4 regions of the Streptomyces sp. CG4 genome follow, and region 1 is predicted to be linked to each of the others. Evidence: riboswitches for the same ligand, from Rfam matches in the RefSeq annotation. Region 1 holds a riboswitch; each other region holds the start of a gene.

The links. Region 1 has a riboswitch for cyclic di-AMP ahead of AB5L52_RS23310 (M23 family metallopeptidase). Riboswitches for the same ligand answer to the same signal wherever they lie in the genome.
Region 2: another riboswitch for cyclic di-AMP. It lies ahead of AB5L52_RS26365 (transglycosylase family protein); the one in region 1 lies ahead of AB5L52_RS23310 (M23 family metallopeptidase).
Region 3: another riboswitch for cyclic di-AMP. It lies ahead of AB5L52_RS37415 (C40 family peptidase); the one in region 1 lies ahead of AB5L52_RS23310 (M23 family metallopeptidase).
Region 4: another riboswitch for cyclic di-AMP. It lies ahead of AB5L52_RS17505 (NlpC/P60 family protein); the one in region 1 lies ahead of AB5L52_RS23310 (M23 family metallopeptidase).

The regions. Positions count from the first base shown of each region.
Region 1 covers NZ_CP163525.1:5,141,355-5,145,928, forward strand. Annotated here, with positions in the region: gene AB5L52_RS23300 (dihydrofolate reductase family protein) at 1-888, shown strand, start outside; tRNA gene AB5L52_RS23305 (tRNA-Met) at 967-1,040, opposite strand; cyclic di-AMP (ydaO/yuaA leader) riboswitch at 1,374-1,542, shown strand; gene AB5L52_RS23310 (M23 family metallopeptidase) at 1,550-2,560, shown strand; gene AB5L52_RS23315 (aldo/keto reductase) at 2,631-3,575, shown strand; gene AB5L52_RS23320 (PrsW family intramembrane metalloprotease) at 3,647-4,574, opposite strand, start outside.
Region 2 covers NZ_CP163525.1:5,773,092-5,777,665, forward strand. Annotated here, with positions in the region: gene AB5L52_RS26355 (cytochrome P450) at 1-349, shown strand, start outside; gene AB5L52_RS26360 (transglycosylase family protein) at 542-1,702, shown strand; cyclic di-AMP (ydaO/yuaA leader) riboswitch at 1,885-2,059, shown strand; gene AB5L52_RS26365 (transglycosylase family protein) at 2,062-2,751, shown strand; gene eno (phosphopyruvate hydratase) at 3,102-4,388, shown strand; gene AB5L52_RS26375 (septum formation initiator family protein) at 4,522-4,574, shown strand, end outside.
Region 3 covers NZ_CP163525.1:8,146,054-8,150,627, forward strand. Annotated here, with positions in the region: gene AB5L52_RS37395 (helix-turn-helix transcriptional regulator) at 1-265, opposite strand, end outside; gene AB5L52_RS37400 (ATP-binding protein) at 480-917, shown strand; gene AB5L52_RS37405 (LysR family transcriptional regulator) at 928-1,839, opposite strand; gene AB5L52_RS37410 (LysE family translocator) at 1,923-2,540, shown strand; gene AB5L52_RS37415 (C40 family peptidase) at 2,548-3,021, opposite strand; cyclic di-AMP (ydaO/yuaA leader) riboswitch at 3,025-3,256, opposite strand; gene AB5L52_RS37420 (hypothetical protein) at 3,598-3,903, opposite strand; gene AB5L52_RS37425 (ATP-dependent Clp protease proteolytic subunit) at 3,911-4,546, opposite strand.
Region 4 covers NZ_CP163525.1:3,876,767-3,881,340, forward strand. Annotated here, with positions in the region: gene pcrA (DNA helicase PcrA) at 1-1,023, opposite strand, end outside; cyclic di-AMP (ydaO/yuaA leader) riboswitch at 1,285-1,454, shown strand; gene AB5L52_RS17505 (NlpC/P60 family protein) at 1,462-2,661, shown strand; partial or broken gene AB5L52_RS17510 (hypothetical protein) at 3,079-3,656, shown strand; gene AB5L52_RS17515 (hypothetical protein) at 3,680-4,033, opposite strand; gene AB5L52_RS17520 (NlpC/P60 family protein) at 4,515-4,574, shown strand, end outside.

The DNA.
Region 1 (4,574 bases):
AAGGTGACCGTCACCGCCACCGGTGCCCTCGACCCCGACGCAAAGTTCTGGCACACCGGCGGCGACAAGCTCGTCTACACGACCGACCAGGGTGCCGAGCAAGCCACCCGCCGCCTCGGCGGCACCGCCGACGTCGTCCCGCTCGGCCCCGAGCTCGACTGGCGCGCCGTGCTGTCCCACCTGCACGACGTGCGCGGCGTACGGCGGCTGATGGTCGAGGGCGGCGGCACGGTCCACACCCAGCTGCTGCGGCAGGGCCTCGCCGACGAGCTGCAGCTGGTCCTCGCCCCGCTGTTCGTCGGCGACCCGGCCGCGCCCCGCCTGTTCGGCCCGGGCGGCTACCAGTCCGGCCGGCTGCGGCTGACCGAGACCCGCCGGATCGAGGACGTGGTCCTCATGCGCTACGAGCCCACGGCCCCCGGCACCGGGCCGCTCCCCACCGCCGCCGACCGCCACTGGCTGCGCACCGCCTGCGAACTCGCCGCGCTGTGCCCGCCCTCGCCCACGGCGTTCAGCGTGGGTGCGGTGGTGGTCGCCGCCGACGGTACGGAGCTGGCCCGTGGCCACTCGCGCGAGGGGGCCGACCCCGTGGTCCACGCCGAGGAGGCGGCGCTGGCCAAGCTCGACCCGGCGGACCCGCGGCTGGCCACCGCCACCGTCTACAGCAGCCTGGAGCCGTGCGCCCGGCGCGCCTCCCGCCCCGCGCCGTGCTCCGAGCTGATCCTCCGGGCGGGGGTACGGCGGGTGGTCACGGCGTGGCAGGAGCCGGACACGTTCGTGGACGCGGCCGACGGGACCGGGGTGCTGGTGAAGGGGGGCGCCGAGGTGGTCGTACTGCCGGAGTGCGAGGAGCAGGCCAAGGCGCCGAACAGGCATCTGGTGGAGTGACGCGCCCGGAGGATGCTCAGGGCCGGTGAAAACACCCAGGGCCCGGAAACCATTGGTTTCCGGGCCCTGGGCCTTCAGTAGCGGGGACAGGATTTGAACCTGCGACCTCTGGGTTATGAGCCCAGCGAGCTACCGAGCTGCTCCACCCCGCGTCGTTGTGACTCCAGTGTACGCCATGCGCAGGACAGCTTGCACACCGGTTAACCGCGGCATGTCCTCCTCGCCCCGGCCGCCCCGCGGTCGGGCCCTGATCGTCTTCACCCACGGTGACCGGACGACCGCCCTCCGCATAACATCTGAGACACCATCAAAAACCCGGATACTCCTGAACGGCGACCAACTCGCCCGATTTGCAGCGGTCGTGACCGGTAAGTCCCCACTGGAAAGCGTTAATGATCAAGCCGAACGGCTTGGAAAGTGACTCTGAGGTCTATTAACGTTCGATAACGCAGCGCGGTCGTCCCAGCCGTCACAAGAGGCGGCTCCGTGCGCACGCGCCGAATCCCGTAAGGGAACCGGGGAACCACCACCTTGGGGTGAATCACGCGCATACTGACGTGAACTCGTCGAGTCCACGCCCGGTATACGCGCGTAGGAGACCTTCCTGCTCCGAACCCGTCAGCTAACCCGGTAGGCGGAGGAAGGAAAGGAGCACGCCCGAGTGGCGTCCAACCGGCCCGCCCCAGAAGCCCCGTTCGAGCCCGCGCAAGCCGAGCCGGATACCTTCGGCTACGGCGCCTACCGTGCGGAGGAGGGCCCCTGGGAGGAGTGGAACCCCACCGAGGAATCCCTCAACCCCGTCCGCGGCCGGCACCGCGTCGCCAAGCAGCGCGGCGGATTCGCGCGCAGCTCCACCGTCCTCGGCGTCGGTGTGATGGCCGCCGTCGGCGCGGGCGGCATGGCCAGCGCCAACACCGGCAAGCCGCCGGTCTCCATATCCCTGCCCGACTCGGTGACCCACTTCTTCGGCGAGGACTCCGCCCACCAGCACCAGGCCACCGCCACCGGGCTCAGCAAGGTCGGCGTGACCACCGACAGCGGTGACAGCGGCGATGCCGGCGAGGCCCTGCGCAACCGGATCATGGCCCAGGCCGAGCATCAGCAGAGCAAGGCCGACAGCAAGGCCACCGCCGCCGCCGAGAAGCAGACCGCCGACGCGGCGGCCAAGGCGGAGAAGGAGGCCGCGGCCAAGGCTGCCGCCGCCAAGCAGAAGGCGGAGGCCGACGCCGAGCAGGCGGCCGAGGCCAAGCGGCTGGCGGAGCTGGCCAAGCAGTACCAGCTGCCCGTCGTCTCGTACACGATCACCGGCACCTTCGGTCAGCCCGGCGCGATGTGGTCCTCCGGCTACCACACCGGTCTCGACTTCGCCGCCCCCACCGGCACCCTCATCAAGGCCGTCCACAGCGGCACGATCACCGAGGCCGGCTGGGCCGGCGCCTACGGCTACCGCACCATCCTGACCCTGGACGACGGCACCGAGCTGTGGTTCTGCCACCAGTCCTCGATCAACGTCTCGGTCGGCCAGAAGGTCTCCACCGGCGATGTCATCGGCCGCATCGGCGCCACCGGCAACGTCACCGGCCCGCACCTCCACCTGGAGGTCCACCCGAACGGCCAGGCGTCCGCCATCGACCCGGCGCCGTGGCTGCGCGACAAGGGCCTCAACCCCTGACCATGGCATGCGTGTGAACGCGACGCCGGCGGCGGAATGAGATCATCCACCGTCGGCGTTGATGTGGAACATGACGTCTTTGCGCACACTCGGCTCTTCCGACCTCGAGGTCTTCCCGCTCTGCCTCGGCGGCAACGTCTTCGGCTGGACCGCCGACGAGGAGACCTCCTTCGCCGTCCTCGACGCCTACGCGGCGGCGGGCGGCAACTTCGTCGACACCGCCGACTCCTACACCGCCTGGATCGAGGGCAACAAGGGCGGCGAGTCGGAGACGATCATCGGCAAGTGGGTCAAGGCGCGCGGCAACCGGGACCGCGTCGTCATCGCCACCAAGGTCAGCCAGCACCCCGAGTACCAGGGCCTGTCCGCCGCCAACATCAAGGCCGCCGCCGACGCCTCCCTGCGCCGTCTGGACACCGACTACATCGACCTCTACTACACCCACTTCGACCAGCCCGAGGTGCCGGTCGAGGAGATCATCGGCGCCCTCGACGAGCTGGTGAAGGCCGGCAAGGTCCGGCACATCGCCGCCTCCAACATCAGCCCCGAGCGCCTCAAGGCCTCCCTCGACTTCTCCGACCGCGAGGGCCTGGCCCGCTATGTCGCCCTCCAGCCGCACTACAACCTGGTCTCCCGCGACACCTACGAGGGCCCGCTGCAGGACCTGGCCGCCAAGGAGGGCCTGTCCGCGGTGCCCTACTTCTCGCTCGCCGCGGGCTTCCTGACCGGCAAGTACCGCCCCGGCGCGACGGTCGACAGCGCCCGCGCGAACCGGGCCCAGCAGTACGCGGACTCCGAGCGCGGCCACAAGGTCCTCGCGGCCCTGGACGAGATCGCCGCCGCGCACGACGCCCCCGTCGCCACGGTCGCCCTCGCCTGGCTGGCCGCCCAGCCGACCATCACCGCCCCGATCGCCTCGGCCCGCACCGTCGACCAGCTCCCGGCTCTGCTGGCGGCGGCGGACCTGAAGCTGACGGACGAGGAGGCGGCGAGCCTGACGGAGGCGTCGGCGTAAGGCACCCGTAGGTCACCTTTCCGCCGCGACGGCGTGTTCCGGCGGTGCCGGACTATCGGCGACCCGGAGGGCTACGACCGGTACGGGTTGTACACGGAGTAGGGCGCCGCCGGATATCCGTACCCCGGCCACGCCGTCGCCACTGGTGCCGCGTGCACCGGCCAGGCCGGCGCGGCCGCCCGGGCCGCATACTCCAATGCGGTCCGGGCCGTGTCCCGCCGCTTCCACAGCTCGTCCAGCAGCTCCCGCTCCCGTACGACGAAGTCGGCCCCGGCCTTCCCCTGGCGCCCCCGGCGCCGCAGAAACGCGAGCGACGTGGCGTACGCCTCGTACTGCGCCACCGCCCGCGCCGCCGTCCGGCCGTGGTGGTGCCGGGCGTAGTCGCGGGCCGTCCGCCGCGCCGCCATCGACCCGAGCGCGAACGGCTCGGCCGGCCCCAGCCACCCGGCCAGCACATACGCCGGCAGCTCCTCCCGCACGGTCCGCAGCTCCCGCTGCCGCGTCCAGATCGCGAGCCAGGTCAGCAGCCCGAACACGGGCACCATGAACGCGCCGTAGACGGCGAAGAACCCGAACTCGCCGAAGGTGGAGGAACCGTTCCAGAAGGCGTGCATGCTCATCGCGAGCAGCAGACCGCACAGCGGCAGCAGCACCCGCCGGACGCGCTGGCGCTCGGCGGAGAGCGCGGAGATGCCGAAGCCGAGGCCGGTGAGGGTGGTGAACAGGGGGTGCGCGAACGGGGACATCACGATGCGCACGAAGAAGGTGGCGGCGGTGACGGAGGCGATGCCGCCGTCGCCGGTGAGCTGGTCGGTCCCGAAGGCCGTACCCAGGTAGAGGATGTTCTCGGTGAACGCGAACCCGGTGGCGGTGATCCCCGCTATCACCACCCCGTCCACGATCCCGGTGAAGTCGCGTCGGCGGAAGAGGAAGACGAGCAGGACGGCCGCGGCCTTGGCGGACTCCTCCACGATGGGCGCTATCACGGTGGCGCCGAGG
Region 2 (4,574 bases), 630 kb from region 1:
CGTCGGCGGGCAGGACATCGCGCAGGGGGATCCGGTGCTCGTGGTGCTCGCGGCGGCGGACCGGGACCCGGAGCGGTTCGCCGACCCGGACGTGCTGGATCTCTCCCGGCGTGACAACCAGCACCTCGGTTACGGCCACGGCATCCACTACTGCCTCGGCGCGCCGCTCGCCCGGCTGGAGGGCCAGACCGCGCTCGCCACCCTGCTCACCCGCCTGCCCGACCTGCGGCTCGCCGGCGATCAGGCCGAGCTGCGCTGGCGCGGCGGGCTCATCATGCGGGGCCTGCGCACCCTGCCCGTGGAGTTCACCCCGGCCGCCGGCAGAGCCGTAGCACGGGCACAGTCGTAGCACGGGCACAGCCGTAGAACCGGCAAAGCCGTAGCAGGGTTAACACGAAGCGGGTTCAACTCTGTGATCTTCACGTGATCTGCGCGGCATTAACTTGTGACAAGTGATCGTCTGCCGATACGTTCACCCATCGGCGTGGCGACGTGCATCACGGCGCCGCGCCGGTCCCGCTGTCGCACGAAAGGCATCCGCATGCTCTCCGGGAACGGTCGTCACCGTCGCCCCCGTCAGGCTCCGGCCCTCCTCGTCGCGGCCGGAGTGACCGGCTCCGCGATCGCCATCCCGCTGCTCGGCGCCGCGAACGCCAACGCGGCCGACGGCACCACATGGGACAGGGTCGCCCAGTGCGAGAGCGGCGGCTCCTGGAGCGCGAACAGCGGGAACGGGTACTACGGCGGACTGCAGATCTCGCAGGACGACTGGGACAAGTACGGCGGCACGCAGTACGCCGACAGCGCCGACCAGGCCAGCCGCTCCCAGCAGATCGCCGTCGCCGAGAAGATCCTCGCCGACCAGGGCACCACGCCATGGGCCATGTGTGCGCTGACCGCCGGTCTGACCTCCCACTCCGGTTCGGTCGACGTGGACCCCGGCGTCAGCGGCTCCGGTGGGTCGGGTGGCGCGAGTGACGGGTCCGGCTCCGCCGGCGGCTCCGGCCCGTCCGGTCTGGCGGACTCGTCCTCGCCCGGGTCGAGTTCCGGTTCCAGTTCCGGCTCCGGCACCGGCTCCACGTCCGGCACCGGCTCCGAGTCGGGCGCAGGCTCGGGCTCGGGCTCCGGATCCGGTTCGGATTCCCCCGGTTCGGATGCCTCCGGCTCCTCCTCGTCCGGCGCGAGCGCCACGCCGGCCCCCGGCTCGACCCCGGGCAAGGACGCCACCGGGACCCCGGAGGCGACCGACGGCTCCACAGGTGCGAGCACCCCCAAGTCCGACAAGGATGACAAGGCTCACAAGTCCGACTCGAACGGCGACGGGAGCCGGCAAGGGAGCGAGGGCTCGCCCACGGCGACGCCCGGCGCGGACGAGTCGGACAATTCCCGGCAGTCCGACGGCTCTTGGAGCCTGATTGACACCGGCGCGCTCAGCAGCGGTGGACGTCACCGTGGCGGGAGTGCGGACGAAAGCGCGGCAAACGGTCAGAACGACGCACAGTCCGGCCGTCACGCCGGGCGCGAACGGGACACGTACACCGTCCGCGAGGGCGACTCCCTCGCCTCGATCGCCGACTCCCTTGGCGTCGACGGCGGATGGCACGCGCTCTATGACGGCAACAAGAACGTCATCGGGGCCGACCCGAACCACATCACCGCCGGTCAGACCCTGAAAGTCGGGGGCGAAAAGGACGCCGAATAACGGCAGTTGGCGCCCCACTTCGCGCTTAATGTCCGGTTTGGCGAAAGTGTGGGATGAGTCTCAGAAGCCCTGATCGTCTTTGAAATTCCGCCGATCACCTGTCTACGGTCAGGACCGCTCGTCACCACGAGCCCCGGCATCCGCAACGCCGAGTCCTGCCAGCGGTTGCCCGGGAACAGTCGTCGCGTCATGCGCCGTAGGCAGGAGCGGGGGACCCAAGGTAGGCGCCGGAACCGGCAGTTGATGCCGGAACCGGCTTGGGGTGAAGCCGCAGGCCCGCGACAGCGGGCGTGCGGCCGGGCAACTCAACCGGCCCGAACCCGACAGCTCACCTCGCAGGCGTCGGTGAGGGGATCTCCATGCTGTTCTCCGGCAAGGGCAAGCACCGTCGTCCGTCCAAGGCTGTCCGCGTCGTCGCGCTCGCCGGTGTCACCGGTGCCGCCGTCGCCGCGCCGCTGATGGCGGCCGGCAACGCTTCTGCCGCCACCGCCTCCGAGTGGGACACCGTCGCCCAGTGCGAGTCCGGCGGCAACTGGTCCATCAACACCGGCAACGGCTTCTACGGTGGCCTGCAGTTCTCCGCCTCCACCTGGGCCGCGTACGGCGGCACCGCCTACGCCTCGACCGCCAACCAGGCCACCAAGGCGCAGCAGATCGCCGTCGCCGAGAAGGTCCTCGGTGCGCAGGGCAAGGGCGCCTGGCCGGTCTGCGGCACGGGCCTGTCGAGCGCCGCCTACAACGGCTCCGCCCCGAGCACCACCTCGTCGAGCCAGGGCACCGGCACCACCACCCGCTCCACCGACCAGCAGGCCGCCACCCGCTCCACCGAGCGCACGGCCCCGGCGAAGAGCAAGACCGTCACCACCCCGACCGGCAAGAAGGTCAAGAAGGGCGACGGCGAGTACAAGGTCGTCACGGGTGACACCCTCAGCTCCATCGCCGAGAAGCACCACGTGGCCGGCGGCTGGCAGAAGCTGTTCCAGCTGAACAAGGACATCGTCGAGGACGCCAACCTCATCTACCCGGGCCAGCAGCTGCACCTGAAGTGACACATCCGGCTCCGGCCGGATCCGCAGCGCCCTCACATCCCCACCCCCCCACACTGAGGCTCCCGTGAGGGTCCCCCCGTCCCCACGGGCCCCCCGCCCCGGCGCGTGTTCCCCCGTACGCGCCGGGGCGGGGTCTTTTGTGTCTCGCCCCGTTTCCCCACTCTTCAGCCCGGCATCACCGGAGCCCCCATTTGTTCCGTCGGTGAACAATGGGTACCGTCTGCATGTCCCTCACCATCCACGGGTCGGTCGGTCGGTGGCCGATCCCCCGGAGACGGTTAGGCTCTAGTCGCAAGGCACAGCCGTAAGGCACACCACCTCGCACTTCCAGCGTCACATCCAAGAAGGAGATGCTCGTGCCGTCCATCGACGTCGTCGTAGCCCGGGAAATCCTGGACTCCCGAGGCAACCCCACGGTCGAGGTCGAGGTCGGCCTCGACGACGGCAGCACGGGTCGTGCCGCCGTCCCGTCCGGCGCCTCGACCGGTGCCTTCGAGGCCATCGAGCTGCGCGACGGTGACTCCAACCGTTACCAGGGCAAGGGCGTCGAGAAGGCCGTCCTCGCCGTCATCGAGCAGATCGGCCCGGAGCTGGTCGGCTACGACGCCACCGAGCAGCGCCTGATCGACCAGGCCATGTTCGACCTGGACGCCACCGACAACAAGGGCTCGCTCGGCGCCAACGCCATCCTCGGCGTCTCCCTCGCCGTCGCCCACGCCGCCTCCGAAGCCTCGGACCTCCCGCTCTTCCGCTACCTGGGCGGCCCGAACGCGCACCTGCTGCCGGTGCCGATGATGAACATCCTGAACGGCGGCTCGCACGCGGACTCCAACGTGGACATCCAGGAGTTCATGATCGCCCCGATCGGCGCGGAGTCCTTCTCCGAGGCCCTGCGCTGGGGCGCCGAGGTCTACCACACGCTGAAGAAGGTCCTGAAGAACAAGGGCCTGTCCACCGGCCTCGGCGACGAGGGCGGCTTCGCCCCGAACCTGGAGTCCAACCGCGCCGCCCTCGACCTCATCATCGAGGCCATCAAGCAGGCCGGATACGTACCCGGCGAGCAGATCGCGCTCGCGCTCGACGTCGCCGCGTCCGAGTTCTACAAGGACGGCAAGTACGAGTTCGAGGGCAAGTCCCGCTCGGCCGCCGAGATGACCGAGTACTACGAGGAGCTCGTCGCCGCGTACCCGCTGGTCTCCATCGAGGACCCGCTGTTCGAGGACGACTGGGCCGGCTGGAAGGTCATCACCGACAAGCTCGGCGACAAGGTCCAGCTCGTCGGCGACGACCTGTTCGTCACCAACCCGGAGCGCCTGGCCCGCGGCATCGAGGAGGGCACCGCCAACGCCCTGCTGGTCAAGGTCAACCAGATCGGCTCGCTGACCGAGACCCTGGACGCCGTCGAGCTGGCCCAGCGCAACGGCTACAAGTGCATGATGTCCCACCGCTCCGGCGAGACCGAGGACGTCACCATCGCCGACCTGGCCGTCGCCACCAACTGCGGCCAGATCAAGACCGGCGCCCCGGCCCGCTCCGAGCGCGTCGCCAAGTACAACCAGCTGCTGCGCATCGAGGAGATCCTCGACGACGCCGCGGTGTACGCAGGCCGCAGCGCCTTCCCGCGCTTCAAAGGCTGAGCCCGTAGAGGGTAAGGCTTAGCCAGTCGTACGTACGTCCCCGTACCCGGTCCCGTACCGTGTGCGGGGACGTACGCGCGTGTGCCGTACACGGGACGATGTGTGCAGCGCACAGGACAAGGGGAGGCGGGACATGGCCGTGAAGGACCGGGACCGGTTCTCCACCGCGACCAGGCTGCGGCTGCT
Region 3 (4,574 bases), 3.0 Mb from region 1:
GGTGCCGGTCGCCCGCCGCCTCCTCGGAGCCCGCCAGCATCAGCAGCAGCTCGCGCAGCTGCCCGGCGTGGACCCCGTAGGCGTCCAGGAGTAACCGCACATCGGCCGGTTTCGCGCCGCTGGCACCGGTTTCGATCCGGCTCACCTTCGACTGGTGCCAGCCGACCAGCCGGGCCGCCTCACCGCTCGTGAGCCCCGCACCGGTACGCAGCGTGCGCAATTCGGCGCCCAGTTTGCGGCGCCGCACCGCCGGCCCGTTCTGCATGGGCTCCTCCTTACTCCTTCCGGGCCGCCCAAATACGGTCTCGCGTCGTAGAGTTCACCGCTTCGGGCGACAGATATATGCATATCTTGGTGGATCGCTCCCCGTGACCGGCCCGGTGATGGCAGGCTGACGAGCAAGCACCAGTCCGGGACCGTACTCGAACCCTTCCGCTCCGTGTCGGACTGCGGTCCCGTGGGAAAGGGACGACGTCGCCATGGCAGACCATCTGGAAGCATCCGTCACTCTGCCGAGCGATCCCGCCTCGGTCTCCGCCGCCCGCTCGTACGTCGTGGGCACGCTCGCGGAGTGGGGCCTGCCGTCGGACACCGACGTGGCCGACACCGTCCGCCTCATCGTCTCCGAACTCGCCACGAACGCCGTACAGCACACCTTCGGGCAGTCACCCACCTTCACGGTCGACATCGCGCTGGACCGTGACGAACATCTGCGCATCGGCGTCACGGACAGTCACCCGCGATTTCCGAAGAGACTGCCTGCCGCCGTCCAGCAGGACAACGGCCGCGGCATGGTCATCATCCGCTGGCTCACCGCCGAATGCGGCGGCAAACTCCTCGTCCGCCCCACCCGCGAGGGCGGCAAGACCATCTCCATCGAACTCCCGTGGACGTCTCCGGTGGAGCCGGTGCCGTAGACCCCGGTCGTCATCGCCCGGCTCGGCGGAAGGCTCCGCGCAGCAGCGCCCGGAAGGCGTCCGCGGCCGGAGTCGTCTCGTCCGCGCGGTGGGCCACCGAGATGGTCCGGCGCAGACGGCCCGGCTCCAGGGGGCGCACCCCCACCGGTGTGACGGCCGTGCGGGCCACCATCTCCGGTACGACGGCCACGCCGAGGCCGGCGCTGACGAGCGCGCACACCACGGCGTACCCGGGCGTCGGGACCAGCAGTGCCGGGGTGGCGCCCGCCTCGGCGAGCAGGGCCTCGACCTCGCGCCGGGCCGGATGGTGCGGCGCCATGCTGATCAACGGCTGCCCGGCCAGCTCCGCCAGCGGCAGCCGGGACGAGGCACTGCTCAGGGCGTGTCCCGGTGCGGTCACCAGCACCAGCTCCTCCACCAGGACCGGCTCCAGACGCACCGACGACGGCACCGGCACGGGCTCGGCCGGGTGATAGGTGTGGGTCAGCGCCAGGTCCACCTCGCCGGCCGCCACCGCCGTGACCCCGGCCGGCGGGTCGTAGTCCGCGACCGACAGGGTGACCTCCGGATGCGCCCGGCGGAACGCGCTCAGCGCAGGCGGCAGCAGATGCACCCCGGCGGTCGGGAAGGTGCCGAGCCGCAGTGTGCCGCCGGTGAGTCCGGTGAGCCGCGCCAGTTCGTGCCGGGCCCGCTCCAGTTCGTCGAGCACCCTCCGGGCCCGAGCCACCAGCACCTCGCCCGCCTCGGTCAGCCGGGCTCCCCGGTGATGGCGGACCAGCAGCGCGGTGCCCGCCTCCCGCTCCAGCTTGGCCAGCTGCTGGGAGAGGGCGGGCGGGGTGTAGCCGAGCCGGTCGGCGGCCCGGGTGATCGAGCCGGCCTCCGCCACGGCGACCAGCGCGGCCAGCCGAGTGGGGTCGTACACCCCATCAGCCTAAAGCATTCCTTTAGGCTCACTCAGAGAATCCGAAATACCTGCTGAAGGTTCCGCCGGGGCACGCTGGCGGCATGGACGCACAGCTCATCGCCTTCACCGGGATCGCCGCCGGACTCGTCGCCATGCCGGGCGCCGACTTCACCGTGGTCGTACGCAACGCGCTGGTCTCGCGCCGGGCCGGCGCGGTCTGCGGGCTCGGCATCGCGGGCGGGCTCCTGGTGCACGCCACCCTGGCGGTGGCAGGCGTCGCGGCCGTACTGGTGGCCGTCCCCGCGCTGTTCCGGGCAATGCAGCTGCTGGGCGGCGCCTATGTGCTGCAGCTGGGGGTGCGCACCCTGTGGTCGCTGCGCGGGTCCGCCGAGGCACCCGAGGAGACGGCGGCCCGGGCGGCACACCCGCTGCGCCAGGGCTTTGTCACCAACGTCCTCAATCCGAAGGCGTCGCTGACCTTCCTCAGCCTGCTGCCGCAGTTCGTGCCCGCCGGAAGCCATGCGCTGCCCCGGACACTGCTGCTCGCGCTGATCGTCTGCACGCTGGCACTGGTGTGGTTCCAGGCGGTCGTGCTGCTGGTGGACCGGCTGGGCAGGTGGTTGCGCCGACCCCGGGCCGCCCGTGGGCTCCAGGCGGGCACCGGGGTGGCGCTGACGGTGCTGGGAGCGGCTCTGCTGCTGGAGCCGCTCCTGGCCTGACGTCGGGTCAGTTGATCCGTCCGTACCAGACGCTGGAGGTCCAGATCTTCTGGAGCCGCACCACGTCACCGGTCTTCGGTGCATGCCAGATCTTCCCGTGACCGGCGTAGATGCCGACGTGGTAGACGTAGGAACCCGAGTGGAAGAACACCAGGTCACCGGCCCTCCGGCTGCCGGCTGAGATGTGGTGCGACGTGTTGTACTGTGCGGCGGCGGTGCGCGGCAGGCTCTTGCCCGCCTTCTTGAACGAGTAGAGCGTCAGGCCCGAGCAGTCGAACCTGTGCGGCCCGGTTGCCCCCCATTGGTACGGCGCCCCCTGCTTGGAGGCCGCGACCTGGAGTGCTTTCGACGCGAGGGTCGCGGCCGAGGCGTCAGGAGCCAGACCGGGGACCGTGATCGAGCCGCCGACGGCGGCGAGGGTGAGTGCCGAGGCCGTTCCGGCCCGGGCCATGAGCGACGGGACACGATTGAGCGCAGTCATGCGCAACCCTTCGTCAGCCGCCTGTGAAGGATGACCTGTCGGATTCGGGCTGGCGAAGTTGCCCGGCCGCGTTGCCGCGGCTTCACCCCAAGGGCTGCTCGGAACCTCCGGCCGTCCGCGACGAACAGACGAACTTCCGTTCCGGTGACCCGTCTTGCTCGGGTCCTCCACTCCTGCCGATCCACTCCTGTCGACCGGTCATCCGGGCGGCGGCAGGATTCGGCGTCCGCCCGGACCGCCCCGCCGCGGTGGCGGGGGCTTGTCGTCAGACAGGGATCTTCACCTACAGCTGTCTGAAAATCCCAACGGAATCGGGGATTTGTGGCGTTACTCACCACTCACTCGTTCGGGTGGACAACGTGCTGTTCAAGGCATCGTCAGATCCCGGTCGTAGCCCCGGACCTGGGGCGGAGCAACTCGTCCCGGGCCCGGGACCCGCGCAGTGTGCAAGTCTGAAAGCCTGAAAAGCGGCCTGGATATCCACCGGTCGGCGGTGCCCCGTTCGGGTTGTTTCGAGGCCGCTCCTCGCGAGCCGTGTCGACATTCGGATCATGTCCGGCCGGTCGGGCGTCCGGATCAGTGGCCGCCGTCGGGCGGGAGCGCGACGCGCGCGGTACGACGCTCACCGTCCAGGACCCGCAAGGCCCGTGCCAGCGTGTCCCGGTGCAGCTCCGTCTCGCCCCGCTGGTGCATCAACGCGAGGGCGTCGCGCAGCTCTGCGGCCTTGCGTACCAGGGCCTGGGCCGCGCGCAGCCCGTGGTAGGTGTCCCCGCCGTGCGCGGGATTGACGCGGCCCAGCAGGTCGGCCGCCTCCAGATAACGGTCGATCAGATCGCCCTCGGCACGCGTCAGTGCGGGCAGCGGCGGCAGGTCCGGCAGCATCGGCGGCTCACTTCGCGTCCGGTGCGCCGGGCATGCTCCGCCGGCTGGGCACGATGCCGTCCACCAGGCCGTAGGCCACCGCCGCGGGGGCGTCCAGGATCACGTCCCGCTCCAGATCCCGGTGTACCTGCTCCGCCGTGCGCCCGGTGTGCCGTACGAGCATCTCCTCCATCAGCGCGCGCACCCGGGTCAGCTCCTCGGCCTGGATGAGCAGGTCGCTGGGCTGGCCCTGCACCGGCTCGGCGAGCCGGGGCTGCTCGATCACCATGCGTGCGCCGGGCAGGGCGAACCGCTTGCCCGGGGTGCCGGCCGCGAGCAGCAGCGCGGCGTGGGACGCGGCCTGGCCCAGGCAGTAGGTCGCCACGTCGCAGCTGACGTAGCGCAGCGTGTCGTAGACGGCCGTCAGGGCGCTGAACGTGCCGCCCGGGGAGTTGACGTACAGCGTGATGTCCCGCTCCGGGGCCGCGTGTTCGAGGTACATGAGCTGGGCCATCACGTCGTTCGCGGCCGCGTCGTCGAGCGCGGTGCCGAGGAAGACGATCCGGTCCTCGAAGAGCTTGCCGTAGGGGTCGAGGGTGCGCACGCCGCCGCTGGTGCGCTCGGTGAACTCGGGCAGGACATGACGGGCGAAAGCTCGGGACATGGGACACCCCTTCTCGGCGCACGGCCCC
Region 4 (4,574 bases), 1.3 Mb from region 1:
CGCGCCTCGGAAGGCGTAGATCGACTGGTCCGCGTCGCCCACGACGCACAGTTCGGCGGGCGGGATGTCGTACTCGCCAGGCGGTACGTCCACGTCCTCGGCGGCCCGCTCGCCGGTGCCGACCAGCTCGCGGACCAGGGCGTACTGGGCGTGGTTGGTGTCCTGGTACTCGTCGACCAGGACGTGCCGGAAGCGGCGGCGGTAGTGCTCGGCGACGTCCGGGAAGGCGCGCAGCAGGTTCACCGTCGTCATGATCAGGTCGTCGAAGTCGAGTGCGTTGGCCTCGCGCAGCCGCGACTGGTAGAGCGCGTAGGCCTGGGCGAGGGTCTTCTCGAAGCCGTCGGCGGCCTGGGCGGCGAAGTCCTCCTCGTCGATCAGCTCGTTCTTCAGGTTGCTGATCTTCGCGCTGAACGACTTCGGCGGGAAGCGCTTGGGGTCGAGGTCCAGATCGCGGCAGACCAGGGCCATCAGCCGCTTGCTGTCGGCGGCGTCGTAGATCGAGAACGACGAGGTGAAGCCGAGCTTCTTGCTCTCCCGGCGCAGGATGCGCACGCACGCGCTGTGGAAGGTCATCACCCACATCGCGTTCGCGCGCGGGCCGACGAGGTGCTCGACGCGCTCCTTCATCTCGCCCGCGGCCTTGTTGGTGAAGGTGATCGCGAGGATCTGGCCCGGGTGCACATTCCGCTCGGCGAGCAGGTGGGCGATGCGGTGGGTGAGCACACGGGTCTTGCCGGAGCCGGCGCCGGCGACGATGAGCAGCGGGGAACCGGCGTGCACGACCGCGGCGCGCTGGTTGTCGTTCAGCCCCGCCAGGAGGGCCGCCGGGTCGATCGCGGGGCGGGGGGCGCCGTCGCGGTAGTAGGCGTCCCGGTCCGGCGGCACGTCGAACTTCCCGCCGAACAGATCGTCCGGAAGCGACTCCGGAGCGTGATCGTCCTCGGGCGGCGGCGGGGTCTCCTCCTCGCGCCCGCGAGGGGTCTGGAGGTCCGCCAGGAAGCTGTCGTCAAAGAGGCTGCTCATCGCTCTCCGAGTCTAGGGCGCCCCACCGACAACCGTTCGCCGTCCCCGGAACATGGCCGGTTCGAGCGAGAGCCGGTCTTCACCGCCGAGGGACCCATCACCCACTCACGCTGCGGAACCGTCCGATGACACAGCCGTGAAACCGCCCTCAGGTCACGAAAATGTATCGGACATATCGCGCACCAACCTTCACAGGAGTCACACGAGTTGGCTAGCGTGCGGTCGGGCCGTACGACCCCTACCGGCGAACCCCGCCGGGCCGCGCGGCCTCCGCCGAGTCCGGCGTGCCCGCGTGGCGCCCGGAGCCGGGGACCCACCGATCCCGGGGTGAATCGGCCGACTCCCGCCCGGGACGACGCCGTAGGGCAACCCTTCCGAACCGCCGCCCGAACCCGACAGCTAACCCGGTAGGCGGTCCATTGGAAGGAGTCGCCTCCCTTGGCGTCGCATCGCAAGCCGCGCCCCGGCGGGACCATCGGCGCGGGCTTCCGCACCCCCGCTCTCGCCACCGCCGCCCTCACCTCCATGGCCGTGCTCTCGCAGAGCGCCGAGGCCGCCCCGGGAACCGATCACGCCAAGCCGAGCCTGGAGGAGGTCGAGAAGAAGGTCGATGACCTCTACCGCCAGGCCGAGTCGGCGACCGAAAAGTACGACGCGGCCAAGGAACGCACCGGCAAACAGCGGGGACGCGTCGACTCGCTCCGCAACGACGTCGCCCGGCGCACCGAGCGCCTCAACAAGGCCCGCGAGGAGCTGGGCTCCTTCGCCGCGGCCCAGTACCGCTCCGGCGTGGCCGCTCCTCCCACGGCCACGTTCCTGCTCGCGAACAACCCGCAGGACTACTTCGACCAGAGCCAGTTGATGAACCGGCTGACCACGCGGGAGAAGAGCGCGGTCGACGCCTACATCGGCGAGCAGGCCTCGACCATGAAGATGCGGCGGGAGGCCGCGCAGAGCCTGCAGACCCTCACGGACTCGCAGCACGACCTGCAGACCGCCAAGACCACCGTCCAGAAGAAACTCGCCTCCGCGCGCGAGCTGCTGTCGCAGCTGACGGCCCAGGAGAAGGCGCGGCTGGCCGAGATCGAGCGGCAGAAGCAGGAGGAGGCGGCGCGCAAGGCGGCCGAGCTGGCGAAGCAGCAGGCCGATCAGCAGGCCGGCTCGTCGTCGTCCTCGTCCACGGGATCCGGCTCCAGTTCTGGTTCTGGGTCCGGTTCCGGTTCTGGGTCCGGTTCGACGGGTTCCGGCTCCGGCGGCTCCTCGACGTCCGGCTCGTACGACACGAAGGCGGAGAAGGCGATCGCCTTCGCCCGTTCGCAGATAGGCAAGCCGTATGTGTGGGGCGCCACCGGGCCGGGCTCCTACGACTGCTCGGGCCTGACCCAGGCCGCCTGGAGAGCCGCCGGCGTCTCGCTTCCGCGCACCACGTACGACCAGGTCAACGCGGGCACCACGGTCTCCCTGGCGAATGCGCGGCCGGGTGACCTGGTCTTCTTCTACGACGACATCAGCCACGTCGGCGTCTACATAGGCAACGGCATGATGATCCACGCCCCGAAGCCGGGCGCGTACGTCCGCGAGGAGTCGATCTACTACGGCGGCGAATCGATCATCCACAGCGTGGTCCGACCGGGCTGATCGCCGCCGGGCCGGGGTACGCCCCGGCCTTCCGCGCTCCACGCGCGCGTGCCGCGTCTTTTGAACGCCCACGCGCGCGTGCCGGCGTCTTTGCCGCCCACGCGTGGGCAGCGGGTTCTTGCGCCCCATGCGCGTGTGGGGGCGTCGTGCTCCCCACGCGCGCCTGGCCCCCTTTTGCCACCCACCGCGCCTTGCGGTCTTTTGCTCCCGTCGTGCCTGGCGGCGTTCTTGCGGCTCACGCGCGCGTACCGACGTTTTCGCTGTCCACGTTTTCGCTGTCCACGTTTTCGCTGTCCACGCACGCGTGCCCTTCCCGGGCAGGGATCGCGTGGCTTCCGGCATCGGGCGCATGCCCGGCATCTCGGGTCTGCGTGCGGGGGTGGGTGGACCGGCTTCCCGCGGCCGGGGCCGCCGTGAGCAGTGTTCCTGTGTTGTGTGACCACACAGGGGCTGGCCGTGCTGGCGGCCACGCTGGCCGCGGCCGAGCGCACGGTGTGGCTCGCGCACACGGCGCTGGTGCTGTGCCGGCTGGGCCTGGTGCTCTACGGCTTCGCGCTGGCGCACTTCGACGTGCGGCAGGTGCTGGAGGGGACGGGCGACCACTGGATACCGGGCGGGGCGCTCGCCATCTCGGCGCTGACCGGGGGGCGAGACTGCTCATCGCCGGGGACGATGCGGGCCTGTATCTGTGGGACGACGACGATCGCGGTGTGCTGCGCGCCGTGACGGTCCTGCTGCTCGTGCTGGATCTGGCCTGGTGTCCGGTACTGCCGGCCGCCGAGGCGGCGCGGCCCCGGCTCGGCCACGACGAGCGGCGGTGGTCGACGGTGTTCCCGATGGGAATGACGGCGGCGGCACTGTCGGTCGCGACCGCCGTCGGTGTCCCGTGGCTCAGCCGGCCGGGACAGGTGCTGTTGTGGGCGGCCGTGGTGGTGTGGCTCGTGCTCGCCGCCGATGCGGTGCGCGCGGCCCGCGCCGGCGGCGGGGTCGGATGACCGTCAGGTCCACAGCACGGCCGTCAGGTCCACAGCACGGCGATGAAGATGTTCGCCATGGTCAGCAGGCCGACCGCGCCGAACGCGCCCTTTTCGATCTTCTCCTCGTCGCGCTTCACGTAGACCAGCCCGAGGATCACGATCAGCAGCGCCAGCTTGGCGCCGATCTTGATGGCGTTGACGTGGTGGTGGTCGGCCTGGTTGAGCCCGACCAGGATCACGCCGGTGACCAGCATGGTCACCGCGCCGTGCAGCATCCCGGGCACGAACCGGGCCGTGCCCTGGCCCATCGCCTTCATCTGAGTGAGGAAACCGCCGAGCAGCGCGGCGATACCGATGATGTGCAGGCCGACGAAGAGATGGATGAGTACGTCCATGAGGCCGGAGCCTAACCATGGGCACAGGGGCCTTGTGTCACCGGGCCCGGCCGCAGCCTGACGATCTTGTGGTGGAGGCCTTTCATCGGGCTCGCTCCGGTCTTGCATTTATGCGCCCCATAGCACCCCGCACCTCCCGCCCGTCCCGCTTTCCGCGGTTCGGTCACCACGCTGCGTGAAGGCGACGACTCCAGAACGGGCTCGCGGTCACATGCGGTCACATCTCGTTCTGTCGGGGCCAGTTCCGTACACCCCGTTACCTGCTCGTCACAGACAGGCCTAGCGTCCTCCCCCAGGTGACCGGCTCCCCACCGCCGCCCGGCCAGGGGCGGCAGTCGGCCACCACCGCCGAGAAAGGTCCGGCGGTGGCCCGTTTCCCCTGTGCGGGCCGCCGCCGGACGTGACGTACGCACCACTCGGTCGGACCGGCCGGTCGGACCCCTCGGTCGTACGAGTCGCACGGAAGGACGTGACGGTCCAGGTGGCAGCGCACCGCAAGCCCCGGCAACGCTCGCTCGGTGGCCATACGGCCCGGACGGCC